One region of the Pseudomonas sp. PA-7-1E genome, then DNA from elsewhere that is predicted to be linked to it. Evidence: predicted binding sites of a transcription regulator. Region 1 holds the regulator's gene; the other holds the start of a gene.
The links. Region 1 encodes FliA, which starts transcription of late flagellar genes. Its sites were predicted from a motif close to CTAAAGTTTNNNNNNNNNNNGCCGNTAA; they were not measured.
Positions count from the first base shown of each region.

Region 1 (7,527 bases):
CCCAAAGGCTTGATCACCACTTCTTCCTGGCCCACCAGTTGATCGACCACAAAACCGATGCGCTGGGTGCCCACGGACAGAATCACCACATGGCCTTCGCGCTGTTCTTCATGGGCGGCCGAGGCCACCAGCCAGCGCTTGAGGTAGAACAGCGGCAACGCTTTGTCGCGCACGATCACCACTTCCTGGCCGTCCACCACGTTGGTGCGCGACAGGTCGAGGTGGAAGATCTCGTTGACGTTGACCAGCGGGAAGGCGAACGCCTGGTTGCCCAGCATCACCATCAGGGTCGGCATGATCGCCAGGGTCAACGGCACCTTGATGACGATCTTGGAGCCCTGGCCCTTGGTCGAGTAGATATTGATCGAGCCGTTGAGCTGGCTGATCTTGGTCTTCACCACGTCCATGCCCACGCCACGCCCGGACACGTCGGAGATCTCGGTCTTGGTCGAAAAGCCCGGGGCAAAGATCAGGTTGTAGCACTCGGTATCGGTGAGGCGGTCGGCGGCGTCCTTGTCCATCACGCCGCGCTTGACCGCGATATTGCGCAAGATGGTCGGGTCCATGCCTTTGCCGTCATCGGTGATCGACAGCAGGATGTGGTCGCCCTCTTGCTCCGCCGCCAAAATCACCTTGCCGTTGCGGGACTTGCCGGCGGCTTCGCGTTCTTCCGGGGTTTCTACACCGTGGTCGACCGCGTTGCGCACCAAGTGGACCAGCGGGTCGGCCAGGGCCTCGACGAGGTTTTTGTCGAGGTCGGTTTCTTCGCCCACCAGCTCCAGGTTGATTTCTTTCTTGAGCTGGCGCGCCAGGTCGCGAACCAGGCGCGGGAAACGGCCGAAGACTTTCTTGATCGGCTGCATCCGCGTTTTCATCACCGCGGTTTGCAGGTCGGCGGTGACCACGTCGAGGTTCGACACGGCCTTCTGCATGGCTTCGTCGCCACTGTTCAGGCCCAGGCGCACCAGGCGGTTACGCACCAGCACCAGTTCGCCCACCATGTTCATGATGTCGTCCAGGCGCGCGGTATCCACACGCACGGTGGTTTCGGCTTCGCTGGCAGGTTTTTCCGCTGCCGCTGGGGCCGCTGCACGCGCAGGGGCCGGGGCGGCGGCAGGTGCTGGCTTGGCTGCCGGCGCAGGTTTGGCAGCAACCGGTGCCGCAGTGGCAGCGGCTGGTGCTGTAACCTGGGCGGCAGCGGCCGGGGCCACTTCGCTGAACTTGCCTTTGCCGTGCAACTCGTCGAGCAGAGCTTCGAATTCGTGATCGGAGATCAGCCCATCATCGGCAGGTGCTGCGCTGGCCGCTGGCGCAGCGGCGGCAGTGGCCGCCACCTCAGGCAGGGCTTCAGCCACAAAGGTGCCTTTGCCATGCAGTTGGTCGAGCAGTGCCTCGAACTCGTCGTCGGTAATGTCGGTGCTGGCGTTGGCAGCGGGTGCTTCTGGCGCAGCGGCAGGCGGGGCCACGGCATCTGCTGCGAACTGGCCTTTGCCGTGCAACTGGTCGAGCAACGACTCGAATTCGGCGTCGGTAATGTCTTCACTGCTCGGCGTCGCGGCGGGCTGCACCGGCGCTTCAGCTTCGGCCTTGACCGCGCTGAGGGAGTTGAGCAGTTGTTCGAACTCACTGTCGGTCACGTCCGGCTCGGCTTGCGCCACCGGCTCCGGCGCAGCCTCGACCACCGGCGCAGCCGCGGTGTCGGCAGGTTCGGCCAGGCGCGCCAGGGCGGCCAGCAGTTCCGGCGTGGCAGCGGTGATCGGTGCACGTTCACGCACCTGGCTGAACATCCCGTTGACCGCATCCAGTGCTTCGAGAATCACGTCCATCAATTCCGAGTCGACGTGACGCTCACCCTTGCGCAGGATGTCGAAGACGTTCTCGGCGATGTGGCAGCACTCCACCAGCTCATGGAGCTGGAGGAAGCCGGCGCCCCCTTTTACAGTGTGAAAACCGCGAAAAATTGCATTGAGCAGGTTCGCATCATCCGGTCGGCTTTCCAGCTCGACCAGTTGTTCGGACAGTTGCTCTAGAATTTCGCCGGCCTCTACAAGGAAATCCTGAAGGATTTCTTCATCGGCGCCGAAGCTCATGTGGGTGCTCCTTAGAAGCCTAAACTGGATAACAGGTCATCTACGTCATCCTGACCTGACACAACGTCTTCACGTTTATCGGCATGAATCTGCGGACCTTCACCCTTGGCGAGATGTTTTTGTGGATCTTTTTCAGAGAGGATCGCTTCACGGTCATGTTCGATGCCGGCAAAACGATCGACCTGGCCGGCCATCAGCACCAATTTGAGCAAGTTGCTTTCCACTTCGGTAACCAACTGGGTCACGCGCTTGATCACCTGGCCGGTGAGGTCCTGGTAATCCTGGGCCAGCAGGATGTCGTTGAGGTTGCTGGCCACCGTGCGGTTTTCCTGTTCGCTGCGCGACAGGAACCCGTCGACGCGACGCGCCAATTCACGAAACTCTTCAGCGCCCACTTCGCGGCGCATGAAGCGGCCCCAGTCCTGGCTCAAGGCCTGGGCTTCGGTGGCCATGCCGTTGACCAGGGGCGTGGCGTTTTCCACCAGGTCCATGGTGCGGTTGGCCGCTGCCTCAGTCAGCCTGACCACATAGGACAGACGTTCAGTGGCATCAGTGATCTGGGAAATTTCTTCGGCCTGGGGCATGCGCGGGTCAATCTGGAAATTGACGATTGCGCTGTGCAGCTCGCGTGTGAGCTTGCCCACTTCCTGGTACAGGCCGCGGTCACGGGTCTGGTTAAGCTCATGGATCAACTGCACCGCATCGGCGAACTGGCCTTTTTCCAGGCTGTCGACCAACTGGTGAGCATGTTTTTTCAGGGTCGACTCAAAGTCGCCCTGTGACGTTTCGTTATGCTCCATAGCTCCCCCGCGATGGCATTAGCCGTGGATGCGTTCGAAGATTTTCTCGATCTTCTCTTTCAAGGCCAGTGCCGTGAATGGCTTGACCACGTAACCGTTGACCCCGGCTTGGGCGGCTTCGATGATCTGTTCGCGCTTGGCTTCGGCGGTCACCATCAGCACAGGCAGGCTGCGCAGTTTTTCATCGGCGCGCACATGGCGCAGCAGGTCGATACCGGTCATGCCCGGCATGTTCCAGTCGGTCACCAGAAAGTCGATGCTCCCGCTGTTGAGGATCGGAATGGCCGTCAGGCCGTCATCCGCCTCGACCGTGTTGGTGAACCCAAGGTCACGCAACAGGTTTTTAATGATCCGCCGCATCGTTGAGAAGTCATCAACGATGAGGATTTTCATGTTCTTGTCCAATTCGACCTCCAAGCAGTCTTAAACGCGCCCAGCACCTGGACGCGCCATTTCAATCAACAGGCGTTACACAAAAAGGACTGCCCAGGGCACCACGGCACATAGCCGCGAAACCTTGCGATCTCACGGCAGCGTCTGCAGTGCCCCCACACTGCCTGTCAGCGCGCGCGCCACTCGGCCAATCGGCCCCGCAAGCGGGCTGCGCACTGGCTATGCAACTGGCTGACACGCGATTCGCTGACCCCCAGGACCTCACCGATTTCCTTGAGGTTAAGCTCTTCGTCGTAGTACAGCGCCAGCACCAGCCGCTCACGCTCTGGCAAATTGGCGATTGCATCGGCCAACGCGCCCTGGAAACGTTCATCTTCCAGGTCGCGCGACGGCTCCGTATGCGCGCTCGCGCCGTCCTCGTGCAGCCCTTCGTGCTCGCCGTCCTGTAAAAGGTCGTCGAAACTGAACAGGCGGCTGCCCAAGGTATCGTTCAAAATCCCGTAGTAATCGTCGAGACTCAATTGGAGTTCGGCCGCAACTTCATGATCTTTAGCGTCACGGCCGGTTTTTGCTTCAATTGCACGAATTGCATCGCTGACCATGCGCGTATTGCGGTGTACCGAACGCGGCGCCCAATCGCCTTTACGCACTTCATCGAGCATCGCGCCACGGATACGGATACCCGCATACGTTTCGAAACTGGCACCCTTGCTGGCGTCGTATTTGGTCGAGACTTCAAGCAGGCCGATCATGCCGGCCTGGATCAAGTCTTCGACCTGCACACTCGCAGGCAGGCGCGCCAACAGGTGATAGGCAATGCGCTTGACCAACGGCGCATAGCGCTCGATCAATTCGCCCTGGCTGTCACGTGCCGACTTTTTGTAAAGGTTGTAGCCGCTGGATGTCATAGCACCGGTCCTGCGCTCGTCTGATGCACCAAACGCTCGACGAAAAACTCCAGATGCCCCCGCGGGTTGGCGGGCAACGGCCAGGTATCGACCTTCTGGGCAATGGCCTTGAACGCCAGTGCGCATTTCGAACGAGGGAACGCTTCGTAGACCGCACGCTGCTTTTGCACGGCCTTGCGCACACACTCGTCATAGGGAACTGCGCCGACGTATTGTAAAGCCACATCGAGGAAGCGGTCCGTGACCTTGGTCAACTTGGCGAATAGGTTGCGCCCTTCCTGCGGGCTCTGGGCCATGTTGGCCAGAACGCGGAAGCGGTTCATGCCGTAGTCACGGTTAAGCAGCTTGATCAGCGCGTAGGCATCGGTGATCGAGGTGGGCTCGTCGCACACCACCAACAGCACTTCCTGCGCTGCGCGCACAAAGCTGACCACCGACTCGCCGATCCCGGCGGCGGTGTCGATCACCAGCACGTCGAGGTTGTCGCCGATGTCGCTGAACGCCTGGATCAGCCCGGCATGCTGCGCGGGGCTCAGGTGCACCATGCTCTGGGTGCCCGAGGCCGCCGGCACGATGCGAATGCCTCCGGGGCCCTGGAGCAGCACGTCGCGCAGCTCACAACGGCCTTCGATCACATCGGCCAGGGTATGTTTGGGTGTCAGCCCCAGCAGAACGTCCACGTTCGCCAAGCCCAGGTCAGCATCCAGCAGCATGACGCGACGGCCAAGCTCTGCCAGGGCCAGGGACAAATTCACTGACACGTTAGTTTTCCCGACGCCACCTTTGCCGCCGGTCACCGCGATCACCTGTACGGGATGCATGCTGCCCATTTTATTTCTTTACCTTGTCTTGCTTAGACGCAGGCTACATGGCTTGGCCGCGTGAATCGCTTGCAGACCATCGATGTAGGTACATTTCACGGTGTTCATCCTGCCTCAACCCACCCGTTTAGCCGGGTGGTGGTAAAGGTCGGCGAACATATCGGCCATCGCTTCCTCGCTAGGCTCGTCTTGCATTTGCACACTCACGGCACGGCTGACCAACTGATGACGGCGCGGCAGATGCAGATCATCCGGGATCCGCGGCCCGTCGGTGAGGTAGGCAACCGGTAACTCATGGCTGATGGCCAGGCTCAACACCTCGCCCAGGCTCGCGGTTTCGTCGAGCTTGGTGAGGATGCAACCGGCCAGGCCGCAACGCTTGTAACTGTGATAAGCAGCGGTAAGAACCTGTTTCTGGCTGGTGGTTGCAAGCACCAGGTAATTTTTTGACTTGATGCCTCGCCCGGCCAGGCTTTCGAGCTGCATGCGCAGCGCCGGATCACTGGCTTGCAGGCCGGCGGTATCGATCAGCACCACGCGCTTGCGCAGCAACGGGTCGAGGGCATTGGCCAGGGACTGGCCCGGGTCGACATGGGTCACCGGCACGTTGAGGATGCGGCCCAGGGTCTTGAGCTGCTCCTGAGCGCCGATACGGTAACTGTCCATGCTCACCAGGGCGATATTCTGCGCGCCGTATTTAAGCACGTAACGGGCCGCAAGCTTTGCCAGGGTGGTGGTCTTGCCCATGCCGGCGGGGCCGACCATGGCGATTACACCGCCCTCTTCCAGGGGTTCGATTTCCGGCGTGGCAATCATGCGCGCCAAGTGCGCCAGCAGCATGCGCCAGGCCTGCCGCGGCTCTTCGACTTCAGCGGTCAAGGCCAGCAGGTCGCGGGACAACGGGCCGGACAGGCCGATGCGTTGCAGGCGACGCCAGAGGTTGGCTTGCTGCGGCTTGCTGCCTTGCAGTTGGGTCCAGGCCAGCGAGCCGAGCTGCACTTCGAGCAATTCACGCAGGCCGTTGAGTTCAAAACGCATCGAGTCAATCACGCGCTGGTCAACTGCGGCAGCCGGGGCAGGCGCTGCAGGACGCGGCGGTTCGACAAAGGTGGGTTCAACCAGCGGCTCGGCGGCGGTCAGCGGCAGGCCGGCAAACAGCTGGCGATTGGTGCTGGCATCGCTGTCGCCACGCATGCTCAGTTCAGCCTGGGCCGACACAATGCGCGAGGCGGTCTTGCGCAGCTCGTCTTCGAGCTCCATGTTTGGCACGCGCGGGGCCAGCGCCTGGGGCGTGTAATCCAGGGCAGCCGTCAGCTCGACACCGCCGGCAATCCGACGGTTACCGATAATCGCGGCATCGGCGCCCAGCTCATCACGGACCAGTTTCATGGCCTGACGCATATCGGCGGCGAAAAAACGCTTAACTTGCATAACCCACTACCTCAGCCATTGGGCCCAACTGTCGCGACAATAGTCACTTGCTTATTGTCAGGAATTTCCTGGTAAGCCAACACGTGCAAATTCGGTACGGCCAGGCGTCCGAACCGCGACAACATCGCGCGAACCGGGCCGGCCACCAGCAGGATCACCGGGTTGCCCTGCATTTCCTGGCGCTGTGCGGCGTCGATCAACGAACGCTGCAGCTTTTCAGCCATGCTTGGCTCCAGTAAAACGCCCTCTTCCTGGCCTTGCCCTGCCTTCTGAATACTATTGAGCAATATTTGTTCCAACCTGGGCTCCAGGGTGATCACAGGCAGCTCCGACTCAGTCCCTACAATGCTTTGCACGATTGCGCGGGACACGCCGACACGCACCGCCGCCACCAGAGCGGCAGTATCTTGACTCTTGGCGGCATTGTTGGCGATGGCCTCGGCAATGCTGCGAATGTCGCGCACGGGCACCTGTTCGGCCAACAGCGCTTGCAACACCTTGAGCAACTGCGACAGTGACAGCACGCCAGGCACCAGCTCTTCGGCCAGTTTTGGCGACGATTTGGCCAGCAAGCCCATCAATTGCTGGACTTCCTCGTGGCCGATCAACTCGTGGGAGTGCTTGTAGAGAATCTGGTTGAGGTGCGTGGCGACCACGGTGCTGGCATCCACCACGGTGTAACCGAGGGACTGCGCCTGGCTGCGCTGGCTGACTTCGATCCACACCGCTTCCAGGCCGAAAGCCGGATCTTTGGCGGTAATGCCGTTGAGGGTACCGAACACTTGGCCGGGGTTGATCGCCAGTTCGCGGTCCGGGTAGATCTCGGCTTCGGCCAGGATTACCCCCATCAGGGTCAGGCGATAAGCGCTGGGGGCCAGGTCGAGGTTGTCACGGATATGCACAGTGGGCATCAAGAAACCCAGGTCCTGGGACAGCTTCTTGCGCACACCCTTGATCCGCGCCAGCAGTTGCCCACCCTGGTTGCGGTCGACCAGCGGGATCAGGCGGTAACCGACTTCCAGGCCGATCATGTCGATGGGCGTGACGTCGTCCCAGCCCAACTCCTTGGTTTCCTGGGCGCGGG
Region 1 covers NZ_WKFA01000008.1:44,153-51,679, reverse strand. Annotated here, with positions in the region: gene GIW79_RS07620 (chemotaxis protein CheA) at 1-2,090, opposite strand, end outside; gene GIW79_RS07615 (protein phosphatase CheZ) at 2,102-2,890, opposite strand; gene GIW79_RS07610 (chemotaxis response regulator CheY) at 2,909-3,283, opposite strand; gene fliA (RNA polymerase sigma factor FliA) at 3,451-4,191, opposite strand; gene fleN (flagellar synthesis regulator FleN) at 4,188-5,021, opposite strand; gene flhF (flagellar biosynthesis protein FlhF) at 5,127-6,443, opposite strand; gene flhA (flagellar biosynthesis protein FlhA) at 6,455-7,527, opposite strand, start outside.

Region 2 (7,527 bases), on a different contig from region 1:
CAACACCATCACCAGGCCGATGGGCCAGCACCAGGGGTTTTGTTTGACCGTCAGCCAGACAGCGATCACCCCCAGGGCGGCGGCGAACAGTTCAAGCCCGGACATGGCGGATCCTTGGGAGAGTGGGAGAGGGCGGTGATTGTACCCAGAGCTAACCGATCATCAAACATAGCAATGCGTCATTGCCCTCTGCAGGAGCGAGCTTGCTCGCGAAGATCGTCAAGGTTACCGCGTATTGTCTGAATAACCGCGGTGCCTATGGGTTTTTCGCGAGCAAGCTCGCTCCTACAAAAGGCTAATCAGCGCTAGATTCGGAATTGGCGCAGCAACCCATCAAGCTGCTCACTCAAGCCACGCAACTGCGCACTCGCCACGCTCGATTGCTCCGCCGCCAGCGCCGTGCTATGGGACAGCCCGGCCGCTTGGGTGACGTTCTGGTTGATGTCTTCCACCACATGGGCCTGCTGCAGGGTGGCGCTGGCAATCGAGGCGTTCAGGCCGTTGAGGTTGTGCAGTGCCTGGCCGATGGCGGTGAGGCTTGCACCGGCCTGGCCGGCTTGCTCGATGGTCAGTTGCGAGGCGCTGTGGCTGTCGCTGATGACCTTGACCGCCGCTTCCGAGTGACCTTGCAGGCGCTCGATCATTACCTGGATCTCGGCGGTGGATTTCTGCGTGCGCTGGGCCAGCAGCCGCACCTCATCGGCGACCACCGCAAACCCACGGCCTTGCTCCCCGGCGCGGGCGGCTTCGATGGCGGCGTTGAGGGCGAGCAGGTTGGTCTGGTCGGCGATGGAGCGGATCACCTCCAGTACCCCGCCGATCTGCGTGCTTTCGCTGGAGAGTGTGCGGATCACCTCCACAGCCTGGCTGATGGTGGTGGAGAGCTGGTCGATCTGCTGCAAGCTGCCGTCGATGTTGACCTGGCCCTGTTGTGCCTGGGCCTGGGCATCGCGCATTTCGCTGGCGGCGTGTTCGGCATTCTTCGCTACGTCCTGCACGCCGTAAGTGACTTCATTGATGGCGGTGGCCACCAGTTCCATCTGCTGCGATTGCTGCTGGCTGCGGTCATGGGCCTGGCTGGCGTTGTGGCCCAGCTCGGTGGACGACTGGCCCAGGGCGTTCGCGCACACCTGCAACTGGCCGACAACCTGGCGCAGCTTGGCGGTGAAGCTATTGAAGTGCTGGGCCAGTGCGGTCAGTTCGTCACGACCGTGGGTGTCGAGGCTGTGGGTCAGGTCGCTTTCGCCGCTGGCGATATTGCCCATGGCATTCACCGCCGCCTGCAACGGCTGCACGATGCTGCGAGCGATCAACACCACCAGCAGGGCCATCATCAACGCAATGCCCAGGCCAATGGCCGAGGCTTTCCACACCTGGCCCCTGAATTCAGCCTGTACATCGTCGACGTAGACGCCGGAGCCGATAATCCAGCCCCAGGGTTCGAACAGTTGGATGTACGAGGTTTTCTCTACCGGCGCTTCGGCGCCGGGTTTCGGCCAGCGGTAGTTGACGATGCCGGCGCCCTTGGCCTTGGCCAGGCTCACGAATTCGTTGAACACGGCGAAACCGTCCGGGTCGCGAATTGCCGAGAGGTTCTGACCGTCGAGCTTGGGGTTGGCCGCGTGCATGATCATCACGGGGGTGAGGTCGTTGATCCAGAAGTAATCATCGTGGTCATAACGCAGGCCGCGCACCGCGCTCAAGGCCTGTTGTTGCGCGGCGTCGCGGGTCAGTACGCCGGTTTTTTCCAGGTTCTGGTAATAGCTGAGTACGCCACTGGCGGTCTGTACCACGTGCTGGGTCTGCTGGCGCTTGGCCTGGTAGAGGTCGCCGTGGATCTGGTTGAGCATCAACAGCCCCAAGGCCAGCAGCATCAACACGGCGACTATCAGGATCAGCCAAAGGCGGCGGCTGATCGACATGCTGCGCAAACTGTTCATCGTCCTGTCACTCCCTGCTCTTTATAATTGTGGTGCTGCTTCGAGATTTCCGGCGTGTCTGATAGGCTTTCGGCCCGGAATCGAAAAACCTGAGTACTGCCTGATTTTTCACGGAATTTTTGCAGACCGGCGTTGAGAATCAACTGCGGGCGCTTGTGTGCGCTCGTCGTCAGTGAACTTAAAAAAGACTAAGAGGCATGCCGCGCGCATGACCTTTGGAGACAACATGGATTTTTGGACCGCCATACAGGCATTGATTCTCGGCATCGTCGAGGGGCTTACGGAGTTCTTGCCGATCTCCAGCACTGGCCACCAGATCATCGTCGCCGACCTGATCAATTTTGGCGGCGAGCGTTTCGAAGCCTTCAATATCATCATCCAGTTGGGCGCGATCCTGGCGGTAGTCTGGGAGTTTCGGCGCAAGATCTTTGACGTGGTCATCGGCTTGCCGACTCAGCCCAAGGCCCGGCGCTTTACCGTCAACCTGATCATCGCCGTGTTGCCGGCGGTGGTACTGGGGGTGATTTTTGCCGACCTGATCAAGCACTACCTGTTTAACCCGATCACTGTAGCGACTGCCCTGGTAGTGGGGGGCGTGATCATGTTGTGGGCCGAGCGCCGTCAACATGCAGTGCGGGCTGAAACCGTCGACGACATCACCTGGAAAGACGCCCTCAAGGTCGGCCTGGCCCAGTGCCTGGCGATGATCCCGGGCACTTCGCGCTCCGGTGCAACGATCATCGGCGGCCTGTTGTTCGGCCTGTCGCGCAAGACAGCTACCGAGTTCTCGTTCTTCCTGGCGATGCCGACCATGGTCGGTGCGGCGGTGTACTCGGGCTATAAATACCGTGACCTGTTCCAGCCCGCGGACCTGCCGGTGTTCGCCATTGGCTTTGTCACCTCGTTCATCTTCGCCATGATTGCGGTCAAGGCCCTGCTCAAGTTCATCGCCAGCCACAGCTACGCGGCGTTTGCCTGGTACCGGATTGCGTTCGGCCTGGTGATCCTGGTGACCTGGCAGTTCGGCTGGATCGACTGGACTGCGGTCAAGCCATGACTATCCAGCACCCACGCCTGAAGGCGCTGATCTTTGTACTGCTGTGTGCCGCGCCGCTGCTGGGCTCGGCGTTGCTGTGGTATCGCGGCGAAACGGTAATTCCGTTGATGGCCTATGGCGCGGTCAGCGTGGTTGCGTTCTTCTTGTACTGGAGCGATAAGCGCAAGGCGCAGACCGAAGGCTGGCGCACCCCGGAAAACATCCTGCATGCGGTGGAGTTGGCGGGCGGTTGGCCGGGGGCGTTGATAGCCCAGCAGGTGTTCCGGCACAAGACGCGCAAGGTGTCTTACCAGGTGTTGTTCTGGGTGATTGTGCTGTTGCACCAGGTGTTCTGGCTGGACCAGCTGTTCCTCGGCGGCACCTTGCTGTCAATCCTCTAGCCGCAAGCCAATCTGTGTGCGCTTGGGCAGCTTGCTCACCACCAACTGGTGGGAGCGCTGCAACAGGCCACGCAGTTCCTCTGCGCCCAAAGGGTAGGGCGTGTTCATGATGACCCACTGCGCCCTCGCCAGGTAAGGCGCCGGGTGAATGCCCGGGCGGTCGACGTGACCCAGGAACAGTTCTTTGTCGACCTTGAAGGCCAGCGACTCACCGCGCAGGTTCTGCAAGGCGAACATCTTGTTGCCAGCAACCGAAAACACCCGCACGCCACCCCATTTATAGTCTTCCCGTGCGCCTGGCAGGCTCAGGCAAAAACGTGCGACTTGTTCTTCCGTCATGCTCATAGCAGCCGATCTCCACAGCCTTTGAAGCCTTCTTCCAGATAGTCGATCCAGGCCCGGATGGCCGGCAGCACGCCGCGCCGGTGCGGGTATACCGCCTGCAGCCAGCCGCCTGGCAATGACCATTGCGGCAGCAGTTGCACCAGCCGGCCGCTGGCCAGTTCTTCTTCGCAGTACATCATTGGCAGCACCGTAAAGCCCACGCCCATCATTGCGCTGGCCTTGCGCACGATAAAGTCTTCGATGCCCAGGCGCGCCTCCATCACTAGCTCATGCATGTTGCCCTGGGGGTCGATGATGCGTTGGTGCACCATTCGGTCCGCCTCGAGTGCGCCAAGGATTGGCAACTGCTTGAGGTCTTCCAGGGTTTCGACCCGCCGCTCACGCATGAAAACGGGGCTGGCCACCAGCACGGTATGCGCCTGGCGCAGGCGTTTGGTGACCAGCAACGGGTCTTCGTCGCCCAGTTCGCGTACGCGCAGCGCTACATCAATGCCTTCGGCCACCAGGTCGACGCGGCGATTCACCAGGGTCATGTCCAACTGCACCAACGGGTGCGCGGCCAAAAAACCGGCTACCAGCTCCGGCAGGATCTGCTGGGCCAGGCCCACCGGGCAACTGACCCGCAAGCGCCCCCGTGGTTCGCTGGACATACTGGCCACGGCCTCGTCGGCCATTTCCGCTTCAAGCAGCATGGCCTGGCAGTGGCGCAGGTAGCGTTCGCCGACGGCGGTGAGCGTCAGTTGCCGGGTGGTGCGTTGCAGCAAGCGTGCACCCAGGCGGTCTTCCAGTTCGGCAATGCGCCGTGAAAGCCTGGATTTGGGAATGCCGAGCAGCCGGCCAGCCGCAGCAAAACCGCCGGCTTCGACGACTTTGGCGAAATAGTAGAGGTCGTTGAGGTCTTGCATGGTGGGCCTATTGTCCTGTCAGTGGGACAAACTATCGCATTTCAGCTGGCTTATCGACCATTGGTTTCATGCGTAGCATCACCACCATCTGATCGCCACTGTCGATCCCACCTCGGAGATCCATCATGAAACTGTTGCACATCGATTCCAGCATCCTCGGCGACAACTCGGCCTCCCGTCAGCTCAGCGCCGGTGTGGTCAAGGCATGGCAAGCCGCGCAGCCGGGTGTGGAAGTGACCTACCGCGACCTCGCCAGCGAAGGCATCAACCATTTCTCCGGCGCTACCTTGGGCGCATTGGGCACTGCTGCGGAACTGCGCGATGCGGCGCAAAAGCACGAGGCTGAACTGAGTGCATCGTCGCTGGCTGAATTCCTCGCCGCCGATGCTGTGGTAGTCGGTGCGCCGATGTACAACTTCACCATCCCAACCCAATTGAAAGCCTGGATCGACCGCATCGCAGTGGCCGGCCAGACCTTCCGTTACTCCGAAGCCGGCCCTGAAGGCCTGTGCGGCAACAAGAAAGTCATTATTGTCTCCACCGCCGGCGGCCTGCATGCCGACCAAGCCTCGGGCGCTGCCCACGAAGGCTACTTGAAACTGCTGTTCGGCTTCCTGGGCATCACCGACATTGAGATCGTGCGCGCTGAAGGCCTGGCCTACGGTGATGAAGTGCGCAGCAAAGCCATGAGCGACGCCAACGTGCGCATCAACGAGCAACTGTTCGCCGCTGCGTAAGGCTTATGTAAATTTGCCCTGTCCTCGGTTTCATTCTGAAACCGAGCGCCTAAACTCTGTACTCTGATCGCCTGAACGCGAGCGGGGTACGGAGTTTTTTCGTTGTGGCCCAGGTTATGCACACATCCCTGCGATACCCTGGACTTTTTATTCGACAGGCCGGTTCTTGTGCAGCAAAGGTGGACGTCCCCATGATGCGTCTTTGTGCTGTTTTGGTACTTTCGCTGTTGGGCAGCCTGGTTTCAGTGCACGCCGCACCGGCACCGCACCCCCATTGGAGTGTGGGGTTTCATCGCATGAGTGTGCTCGACCCGCTGGATTCGCAGCCGATGAAGGCCATCGCGTTTTACCCTTCCACCGATACCGAACGCACCACGCCGCTGGGCGCCTATCAGGTCGCGGCCAGTGAAGATGCCAAGGTTGCTATCGGCCGTTTTCCGATGCTGATGCTGTCCCACGGCAACACCGGCACGCCCCTGGCCCTGCACGACCTGGCTACGTCACTGGTGCGTAAGGGGTTCGTAGTGGTGGCGGTCCTGCATCCCGGCGACAACTATAAGGACCACAGCCGCCTGGGCACCGTGAGTAATCTGTATGGCCGGCCGATCCAGATATCCCAGGCGATCACCGCCACCCTGGCCGATCCGATGCTGTCGCCCTTTGTCGATGTCGATCAGATTGGTGTCATCGGATATTCAGCCGGTGGCGAGACGGCATTGATTCTGGCAGGCGCCAAGCCTGATTTCGAGCGCCTGCGTCGCTACTGCCAGGAACGCCCCGAAGACCGCGACGCGTGCACCACCAAGGGCGAGTTGGTGGTTGATCGCGACGACTTGCAACCCCAGGCTGACCCGCGCATCCATGCGTTGATGCTGATGGCGCCGCTGAGCTTGATGTTTGGCCGCCATACCCTGGCGGACGTGCATGTGCCAGTGCTGCTCTACAGTGGCGATGGCGACCAGTTGGTGGCAGTGGACAAAAACGCCGCCGCCCTGGCGCGCAAACTGCCAGAGCCGCCGGACTTCAAGCTGTTGGCCGGGGCAGGGCACTTTGTATTCATGGCCCCGTGCGACAGTGATCAACTGGCGACAATGCCGGGCATCTGCACCGATGCCGATGGTGTCGACCGTGAAGGGATTCACCGCGATATGGTCTCCGAGGCCGGGCGCTTTTTCAGTCGCACCCTCGGTGAGGCAACGCGTGCCGGCCTGCAGACGGCTGATCAGTAGGCGCGGCGCCTGAGCAGTACGGTCAGGGCGAGCGCGCTGGCCGACAGCAACGCGGCGCAGAAGAATATCCAGCCGTAGCCAAGATTCAACGCCACGGCGCCCATCAACGGCCCGGCAATCGCCAGGGCCAGGTCGAAAAATACCGCATACGCACTCAGCCCCGCGCCGCGGCTGCTGTCCGGCACTTGCTTGATAGCTTCCACGCCGAGCGCCGGGTAAACCAGTGACAAACCAAAACCGGTCAACCCTGCGCCGATCAAGGCCACGCTGGTAGACGGTGCCAGCCACAACAGTGTCAGGCCCAGGGTTTCGATGATCATGCAGGCGATGGCGGCGGTGAACCCGCCAAACCGGCTGATGGCTGAGATAAACACCAGGCGCGAGAGAATAAAGCACACACCAAATACCGTCAGGCAATACGCCGCACCGGCCCAGCCACGATTCAGGTAATACAGGGTGATAAAGGTCGTCAACGTGCCGTAGCCAATCGAAGCCAGGCACAGGCTGGCGCCGAACGGTGCGATACGCCCGAACACCGCCCAGAACGGCAGCCGCTCGCCACGTACCACCGGCACCGACGGTTTATTGCGGATCAGCACCAGTCCCAACGACGCCAACACCGCCAGGGCAAGACCGAGGCTGGTGTAGCCGTAATCAGCCACCATCACCACGCCAAGTGGCGCACCAATCGCAATCGCGCCGTAGGAGGCGATGCCATTCCAGGAAATCGAGCGTGCGGTGTGCTCGGCGCCCACCGCGCCCATGCACCAACTGATGGTCCCCACGCCAATCAGGCCCTGGGCCACGCCGAGTAACAGGCGACCGGCGATCAGAATACCCAGGCTCAAGCTCGGCAGACTTTCCAGCAGCGTGGCGATAAAGGTCAGTACACCGCTGATCAGAATGCCGGCCAGGCCTAGCACGATCGCGCGTT
Region 2 covers NZ_WKFA01000015.1:73,298-80,824, forward strand. Annotated here, with positions in the region: gene pnuC (nicotinamide riboside transporter PnuC) at 1-105, opposite strand, end outside; gene GIW79_RS12715 (methyl-accepting chemotaxis protein) at 306-1,940, opposite strand; gene GIW79_RS12720 (undecaprenyl-diphosphate phosphatase) at 2,167-2,997, shown strand; gene GIW79_RS12725 (DUF1294 domain-containing protein) at 2,994-3,377, shown strand; gene GIW79_RS12730 (MmcQ/YjbR family DNA-binding protein) at 3,366-3,722, opposite strand; gene GIW79_RS12735 (LysR substrate-binding domain-containing protein) at 3,719-4,627, opposite strand; gene GIW79_RS12740 (FMN-dependent NADH-azoreductase) at 4,753-5,364, shown strand; gene GIW79_RS12745 (alpha/beta hydrolase family protein) at 5,556-6,593, shown strand; gene GIW79_RS12750 (MFS transporter) at 6,587-7,527, opposite strand, start outside.
Region 2: a site for FliA is predicted at 2,007-2,034, ahead of GIW79_RS12715 (methyl-accepting chemotaxis protein). Genes of this name have one in related genera too.